4 regions of the Brenneria sp. L3-3C-1 genome follow, and region 1 is predicted to be linked to each of the others. Evidence: predicted binding sites of a transcription regulator. Region 1 holds the regulator's gene; each other region holds the start of a gene.
The links. Region 1 encodes sigma-54, which starts transcription at its own class of promoters, with help from an activator protein. Its sites were predicted from a motif close to GTTGGCACANNTTTCGCTNT; they were not measured.
Positions count from the first base shown of each region.

Region 2: the regulator sigma-54 is predicted to act here: its motif matches at 1,082-1,101, upstream of JG725_RS07420 (amino acid ABC transporter substrate-binding protein).
Region 3: the regulator sigma-54 is predicted to act here: its motif matches at 936-955, upstream of glnK (P-II family nitrogen regulator).
Region 4: the regulator sigma-54 is predicted to act here: its motif matches at 815-834, upstream of glnA (glutamate--ammonia ligase).

Region 1 is NZ_JAEMHF010000004.1:220,042-222,249, forward strand. It holds gene lptB (LPS export ABC transporter ATP-binding protein) at 1-454, shown strand, start outside; gene rpoN (RNA polymerase factor sigma-54) at 511-1,944, shown strand; gene hpf (ribosome hibernation promoting factor) at 1,968-2,208, shown strand, end outside.
Region 2 is NZ_JAEMHF010000002.1:209,979-212,186, reverse strand. It holds gene JG725_RS07420 (amino acid ABC transporter substrate-binding protein) at 129-1,028, opposite strand; gene lnt (apolipoprotein N-acyltransferase) at 1,530-2,208, opposite strand, start outside.
Region 3 is NZ_JAEMHF010000002.1:334,930-337,137, forward strand. It holds gene amtB (ammonium transporter AmtB) at 1-473, opposite strand, end outside; gene glnK (P-II family nitrogen regulator) at 510-848, opposite strand; gene JG725_RS07995 (SmdB family multidrug efflux ABC transporter permease/ATP-binding protein) at 1,189-2,208, opposite strand, start outside.
Region 4 is NZ_JAEMHF010000009.1:15,300-17,507, reverse strand. It holds gene typA (ribosome-dependent GTPase TypA) at 1-542, opposite strand, end outside; gene glnA (glutamate--ammonia ligase) at 912-2,208, shown strand, end outside.

The sequences.
Region 1 (2,208 bases):
CCGGCTGAGCGTGTATGACAATCTGATGGCGATATTACAGATCCGCAAGGATCTGACCTCGGAACAGCAGGAAGATCGCGCCAATGAACTAATGGAAGAATTCCATATTATTCATTTGCGCGATAGTCTGGGACAATCGCTTTCCGGTGGCGAAAGACGCCGGGTGGAAATTGCCCGCGCGCTGGCGGCGAATCCTAAATTCATCCTGCTGGATGAGCCTTTCGCCGGCGTCGATCCTATTTCGGTGATTGATATAAAAAAAATAATCGAACATCTGCGCGACAGCGGACTGGGCGTGTTGATTACCGATCATAACGTCCGCGAAACGCTGGATGTCTGTGAGCGCGCCTATATCGTCAGTCAGGGGCATTTAATCGCTCACGGCTCACCTACGGAAATTCTGGCCGACGAACAGGTAAAACGTGTCTATCTGGGCGAAGGCTTCCGACTCTGATAGGGTAGGATTTTTTAATTGACGACATAAAATAAATATAAGGAAGTTAGCGCTACATGAAGCAAGGTTTGCAACTCAGGCTTAGCCAGCAACTGGCCATGACTCCGCAGCTACAACAGGCGATCCGTCTGTTGCAACTGTCCACGCTTGAACTGCAACAAGAGATCCAATTGGCGCTGGAAAGCAATCCGTTACTAGAGCAAACGGACAATCATGAAGAAATAGAGTCTTTCGAGACAACCGACAGTGATTCACTGGATACCGGTGAAGCGCTTGAGCACAAGGACATGCCGGAAGAGTTACCGCTTGACGCGACCTGGGACGAAATCTATTCCGCAGGCACGCCGTCGGGCACCGGCACCGATTATCGTGATGAAGAGTTGCCGATCTACCAGGGCGAAACCACTCAGACGCTTCAGGATTACCTGATGTGGCAGGTCGAGCTGACGCCTTTTTCCGATACCGATGCCGCCATCGCCACCTCTATCGTCGATGCCGTGGACAACACCGGTTATCTCACCGTGCCGCTGGAAGATATTCTCGACAGCATCGGCGATGAAAACGTCACGCTGGATGAAGTGGAAGCCGTGCTCAAACGCGTACAGCGTTTTGATCCCGTTGGCGTCGCCGCCCGCGATCTGCGCGATTGTCTGCTGGTTCAGCTTTCCCAGTTTGCGGACGATACGCCTCGTCTTACCGAAGCCCGACTGATTGTCAGCGACCATCTCGATCTGCTGGCCAACCATGATTTCCGCAGCCTGATCCGCGCCACACGGTTAAAAGAAGAGGCGCTGAAAGAAGCATTGGCGCTGATTCAGTCCCTCGATCCCCGTCCGGGGCAGTCAATTAATACCGGCGAGTCCGAATACGTCATTCCCGACGTGCTGGTACGCAAAATCCAGGGACACTGGGTGGTGGAGCTGAATACCGACAGCGTTCCGCGGTTACAGATTAATCAGCAATATGCCGCGCTGGGCAACAGCGCGCGCAGCGACAGCGACGGTCAGTTTATCCGCAGCCATCTACAGGAAGCGCGCTGGTTAATAAAAAGCCTGGAAAGCCGTAATGATACCCTGCTCAAAGTCACCCGCTGCATTGTCGAACAGCAGCAGGATTTTTTTGAACAGGGCGAAGAATTCATGAAACCGATGGTGCTGGCGGATATTGCCCAGGTGGTGGATATGCATGAATCCACGATTTCCCGGGTGACGACGCAAAAGTTTCTGCACAGCCCCCGCGGCATTTTTGAACTAAAATATTTCTTCTCCAGCCACGTAAATACCGACAGCGGGGGTGAAGCTTCGTCGACGGCTATCCGGGCACTGGTTAAAAAATTAATTGCTGCGGAAAATCCCGCCAAACCGCTAAGCGACAGCAAGCTGACCACGTTGCTTTCTGAACAGGGCATCATTGTGGCGCGGCGTACCGTGGCGAAATACCGAGAGTCTTTATCTATCCCACCGTCGAACCAGCGTAAACAACTGGTTTGATCTCAACAGAGAAGGAAGACACTATGCAGCTCAACATTACCGGACACCACATCGAAATTACGGAACCGCTGCGCGATTTCGTGAACACCAAGTTTGCCAAATTAGAGCAATATTTCGACCGCATTAATCAGGTCAATGTGGTGCTTAAAGTGGAGAAAGTACAAAAAATCGCCGACGCCACGCTCCATGTTAATGGCGGAGAGCTGCATGCCACATCGGAAGCGGAAGATATGTATGCCGCCATTGATTTGTTGATCGATAAAC
Region 2 (2,208 bases), on a different contig from region 1:
TGTCTTCCCGCATCTCGAAATCTATTGGGCATTAACATGCGCTGGGGAACGACCAGCGCATGTCCGTCTGTCCTGCCACGAATCAGCAATCATAGGGCAGAGCGTTCTGCCCTTATTCTCATTATTAATTAGTTTAAAGCCTTATCATTTGGCGCGCTGAACAGGGCTTTCATTTCGTCAGAAAGTTCGAAATTCAAATTGAGATCTCTTGGCGGAATGGGTTGTTTGAACCAGCGATCAAACCATTTTTCCGCTTCACCGGAGGTTTGTACTGAAGCGATGGTTTCATCGACCAGCTGTTTGAACTGAGGATCGTCTTTACGCAACATACAGCCGTAAGCTTCTTCCGACTGGGCGGTGCCGACGATATCCCACTGATCGGCATTTCTGGCTTTGGCGCGTTCACCGGCCAGCAACGCGTCATCCATCATAAAGGCCACGGCACGGCTGCTTTCCAGCGTACGGAAAGAGTCGCCATGGTCTTTGGCGCTGATGATGCGCATTTTCAACTGTTTTTCATCGTTCAGCTTATTCAACAGAACTTCAGAGGTGGTGCCGGAGGTGACGACGACGGTTTTACCCGCCAGGTCAGGGAAGTCTTTAATGCCGGAGTCTTTTTTAGTTAACAGACGCGTACCGACAACGAAAATCGTGTTGGAGAAAGCGGCCTGTTTCTGACGTTCCAGGTTATTGGTCGTCGAACCACATTCCAGATCGAAGGTTCCGTTCTGCAAGAGTGGAATACGGTTTTGAGACGTGATAGGCAACAGCTTGACTTGCAGGTTAGGCGCATCCAGTTTCGTCTTGATGGCTTCTACGATTTGATCCGAATAGGCCTGCGAGTAACCGACGACTTTTTGTTGGTTATCGTAATAAGAAAAAGGAACGGATGATTCACGGTGGCCGATAACGATAACGCCATTATCTTTTACTTTTTTCAGCGTACCCGTCAGTTCTTCGGCCTGAGCCGCCAGGCTGGCTGTGGTGCCGAGCAGAAGCAGTGATAGTGCCAGTTTACGCATTTGCATGTTCTAACTCCTTTGCTGTAGTTATGGCGCTGTAATTGTGGATCTGTAGTTGTATAGCTAAAATCGTGCCGCTAAATCAATGCTGACGTTCTGCTACTTCCGCGGTACCAAAATCATGCACCGCTAAAGAGCGACGTAACGATGTATACTGTTAAAAAGTAGCTTATTGTAAATAAATTGATGTCGAAATGTTTGTTTTTTGCGAGTCACTCCGCACCAAATGGCGGCAATAAAGTCCATATGCACAAACATGGTGCAGCGTTTGCTCTGAAAGCGTGCTTTTTCAGTGCGAAACGGCAAAAAACGTTGAGACAATCATTTACAATAATAGAAATAAGCAAAACACATGCCAGTTAATAACAATACCTGATAGGCATCAAGGCGCGACCAGTCGGCGACTGAGCGATTCCGCCGTCGCGTGAAAGGGGAACGACGGAGGTGACTTGGAAAATGAAAGCATAAAGGCATGCGTTAACATGCCTTGAGTGGGGGGAGAAGAGGCTAACGGCGGCGCAGGCTGAAGATAATGGCGAAAAAGCCGCCGAGCAGGCTAATCGCCCACAGCGGCCAGGAACCGAAACGCGCATAGGGCGTAAGCCCGGAAGTGGGAACGATGCGGGTATCCAGTACCGCGCGGGTAAACTGCGGCAGGCTGGCGCTGATTTCGCCGTCAGGCGCGATCACCGCGGTCACGCCATTGTTGGTGCCGCGAATCAACGGGCGGCCTAATTCCAGCGCGCGCATCCGCGCCATCTGGAAGTGCTGCCACGGTCCGATAGAGTGACCGAACCAGGCGTCGTTCGAAATGGTTAACAGCATATCGGTGTCTTCACGGAAGTTATCCCGCATTTGCTGGCCCAGAATAATTTCATAACAGATGGCTGGCGTCAGCTTATAGCCGTTAACATTCAACTGTGGTTGGAGATAATTGCCGCGGCTGAAAGAGGACATCGGCAAATCGAAAAGCGGAGCGATCGGGCGCAGCAGCGTCTCCAGCGGGACAAACTCGCCGAACGGCACCAGATGATGTTTGTTGTAACGGTTACTGGTCGGGTAGCGGTACGGGGTTTGGTCACCCAGCACGATAATGCTGTTGTAATAGTCATACTGCGCGCCATTGCGACGCGTATCAACAATGCCGGTGACCAGACTGCTATTGCGGCGGCGCAGCAGCTCATCA
Region 3 (2,208 bases), on a different contig from region 1:
AGCCACAGCGCAACAAAGATCAGCACCGCAGAGAAACGGATACGCTCAGCAATGGCTCCCACAATCAGCGCCACAGTGATACAGGCGAAAGAAGCCTGATAAGCCACATGAACATACTGATAAAATGTTCCGGTGATCGAATCAATGGTAATACCGTTCAACATGAAGTTGGAAAAACCGCCAAAGAAAGCGTTACCTTCACTGAAAGCCAGGCTATAGCCGTAGACGACCCATAGAATACAAACCAGCGCAAAAGAAATTATCACCTGAGACAGCATGGAAAGCACGTTCTTGGAACGAATCAGACCGCCATAAAACAGGGCAATTCCAGGTATAGTCATAAACAGTACCAACGCGGTACAAATCATAATAAACGCATTATCTGCTTTATCGATCGTTGGTGCGGCAGCCATCGCCCAGGACGGGAGCAAAGCAGCCACACCAAGACCTAATGAGGAGACAAGTTTTTTCATTTTCATCCATCCCTATTTACGAATCTAAGTCAGGCGTTAAAGTGCGGCTTCGTCGGTTTCGCCGGTACGAATACGAATAACTCTTTGTAATTCAGCGACAAAAATCTTACCATCGCCAATTTTTCCGGTATAGGCCGCTTTACTGATCACATCAATAACCTCATCCAGTTGATCATCAGCAATCGCGATATCAATTTTTACTTTTGGCAAAAAGTTAACGCTGTATTCCGCGCCACGATACAACTCAGCGTGCCCTTTCTGACGTCCAAATCCTTTCACTTCAGTGACCGTGAGTCCCTGAATGCCGACGGAAGATAAGGCTTCGCGCACATCTTCCAGCTTGAATGGTTTTATCACCACAGTAACCAGTTTCATTCATCATCCCCCTAACCGTTAAGTTCAGACTTACGTCCGCTGCTATCTCGGATTACGATCGTTTCGAATTATCTTCACGCAATGATTAAAGCAAAGGGTGTGCCATAAATGATTTATCTTACGGATATCAAGGAACCGAACGTGGTTCAGGTCTGTTGATGGCGAGAAAAGACTCTCCGGAGAAAAAAAATCAAATAAAGCGGCGCACGCATCGCACCACTTAGGTGCAATACGCGTAATTTTAGTGCATGGCGGCTAAAAACAGAATGAATATGCTTAGTGATGGTGCGAAGCAACGAACAGCCCGCGGCCTGTGGTTGTACTTATAGGTGCATCCCGATCACGACACCGGAGCAGACTCATGGGTAACCGCCGCCGCCAGTTCCTCTCCCGCCAGTTGCAACTGATACATCTGGTAATAACGTCCCTGCTGGCGCAACAACTGCTCGTGCGTGCCTTGTTCGACGGTTTGTCCATGATGGAGCACCATAATCGTGTCGGCCTCGACAATCGTCGATAAGCGATGAGCGATAACAATCAGCGTGGTTTGCGCCCGTATGATGTTTAACGCCTTTTGCACCGCCTGTTCCGTTCCGGAATCAATGTTCGCGGTTGCTTCATCCAGGATCAGGATCTTGGGGGTTTGCACCAGCACCCTGGCGATCGCCAACAGCTGTTTCTGCCCGGTGGACAAATTGTTCCCCTGCTCCCCAACGTGAGTATGGAGCCCGTCAGGAAACGAACGCACCAGATCGGATAGCTGCACAATATCGAGCACTCGCCATACGTCGTCTTCACTGATATCACGGCCCAACGTAACATTGGTATACATAGACTCAGCCAGCACCACGGGATCCTGCTGCACCATCGCGATGCTCTGGCGTAACGCCTGATGCGATAAGGTCGGCAACGGACGCCCATCCAGAAGAATTTCACCTTTATCCGGCGAGTAATATCCCATCAACAGGCTGGCCAGCGTACTTTTGCCGCTGCCGGTATGCCCGACCAGCGCAACAAACCCCCGGGCCGGTATAGTCAGTGAGATATGTTGCAGGACGTTTTTGTCCGTACCGTAAGAAAAGGAAACATCATTAATCTCGACGCGCCCCTGGGTAAGCGGCCGCGCGTCGCCGCCATAGCCTTGCTTCGCCCCGTCCATCAGTTCGAAGATCCGTTCACCGGCGACCACCGCCTGTTGCAACATCGACTGCTGGGTGGTCAACTCAATTAATGGCTCGTTTAGGCGCCCGAGATAATTAATAAACGCATACAGCACGCCAACCCCGACCGTGCCTACGGAACTAAAGCCAAATTGCATCAACAGCCCGCACAGCACCAGCGCCGAAAACAGGCTGAGCAA
Region 4 (2,208 bases), on a different contig from region 1:
TCCGCCATATCATTGTGATCGTTACCCGCGATCCCCATCAGCGCCGACGCGTAGATAATGGGGAAATCGAGTTGTTCATCGGTGGCGTCCAGGTTCACGAACAGGTCGAACACCTGATCGACAACCCAGTCTGGACGCGCGCCGGGGCGGTCGACCTTGTTGATTACCACGATCGGTTTCAGACCATTAGCGAATGCTTTTTTGGTCACGAAACGGGTCTGCGGCATCGGGCCATCCATTGCATCAACGACTAACAGCACCGAGTCGACCATCGACATAACACGTTCAACCTCACCGCCAAAGTCGGCGTGTCCCGGTGTATCCACGATGTTAATACGGTAGTCTTTCCAATTAATGGCGGTATTTTTGGCGAGGATGGTAATTCCACGCTCTTTCTCCAAATCGTTGGAGTCCATTACACGTTCGGTTGCTTCAGTGCGTTCTCCGAAAGTTCCGGATTGTTGCAACAACTTATCAACCAGGGTGGTTTTCCCATGGTCAACGTGCGCAATAATGGCGATGTTACGCAAATTTTCGATCACAGCTTTGCCTCAGGCATTTAGAAATAGCGCGCTATTGTACACGTATTAATCGAGGGACTAAACAAGATCACAAGCATCTATGATAAACAACCTGATGCTGCTTACTTTGTGATCCCTTTCACGGTGCAAAAGCGCTACAAGTTGGCACCTGCGCACCATATTAGTGCACACATTCACCCATAAAGCACCATTTTGGTGCCATCTGCTATAATGGTGCAGCGGGTTTTGATAAGGAAAGCCCCAAAGGGCAACACATCGCACTAATTTAAAAAGTTGGCACACTTTTAGCTTTAGTCTACTCACGGTAACAACATCAATCCACAACGATATTCGTTCCACGACGATAAATGACAATCGGGAGAACCAAGTATGTCCGCAGAACATGTTTTGACGATGCTGAATGAACATGAAGTGAAGTTTGTTGATTTGCGCTTCACCGATACCAAAGGCAAAGAACAGCACGTCACCATTCCGGCTCACCAAGTTAATGCCGATTTCTTTGAAGAAGGCAAAATGTTTGATGGTTCCTCGATTGGCGGCTGGAAAGGCATTAACGAATCCGACATGGTATTGATGCCGGATGCCAGCACTGCGGTCATCGATCCGTTCTTTGAAGAATCCACGCTGATCATCCGTTGTGACATCCTGGAACCCGGCACCATGCAGGGTTACGATCGCGATCCGCGTTCCATCTCCAAACGCGCCGAAGATTTCCTGCGTTCTTCCGGTATTGCCGATACCGTTCTGTTCGGGCCGGAACCTGAATTTTTCCTGTTTGACGACGTTCGTTTCGGCAGCAGCATCTCCGGCTCCCATGTCACTATCGATGATATCGAGGGCGCCTGGAACTCCAGCAAAGAATACGAAGGCGGCAACAAAGGTCACCGTCCGGGAGTAAAAGGCGGTTACTTCCCTGTTCCTCCGGTAGACTCTTCACAGGACATCCGTTCCACCATGTGTCTGACCATGGAGGAAATGGGACTGGTGGTTGAAGCTCATCACCACGAAGTCGCAACCGCTGGTCAGAACGAAGTGGCTACCCGCTTCAACACCATGACCAAAAAAGCTGACGAAATTCAGATCTACAAATACGTGGTGCACAACGTTGCTCACGCATTCGGCAAAACCGCCACCTTTATGCCTAAGCCGATGTTCGGCGATAACGGTTCCGGTATGCACTGCCATATGTCGTTAGCCAAAAACGGCGCCAATCTATTCTCCGGCGACAAATACGGCGGCCTGTCTGAAACCGCGCTGTTCTATATCGGCGGTATCATCAAACACGCGAAAGCCATCAACGCGCTGACCAACCCCAGCACCAACTCCTACAAGCGTCTGGTTCCTGGCTACGAAGCGCCGGTCATGCTGGCTTATTCCGCACGTAACCGTTCCGCCTCTATCCGTATCCCGGTGGTTGCCAGCCCGAAAGCGCGCCGTATTGAAGTCCGTTTCCCGGATCCGGCCGCTAACCCGTATCTGGCATTCTCTGCGCTGCTGATGGCCGGCCTGGACGGGATCATCAACAAGATCCATCCTGGCGATGCGATGGATAAGAACCTGTACGATTTGCCGCCGGAAGAAGCGAGCGAAATCCCAACGGTTGCAGGTTCGCTGGAGGAAGCGCTGAACGCGCTGGATGCGGATCGCGAATTCCTGACTCGTGGCG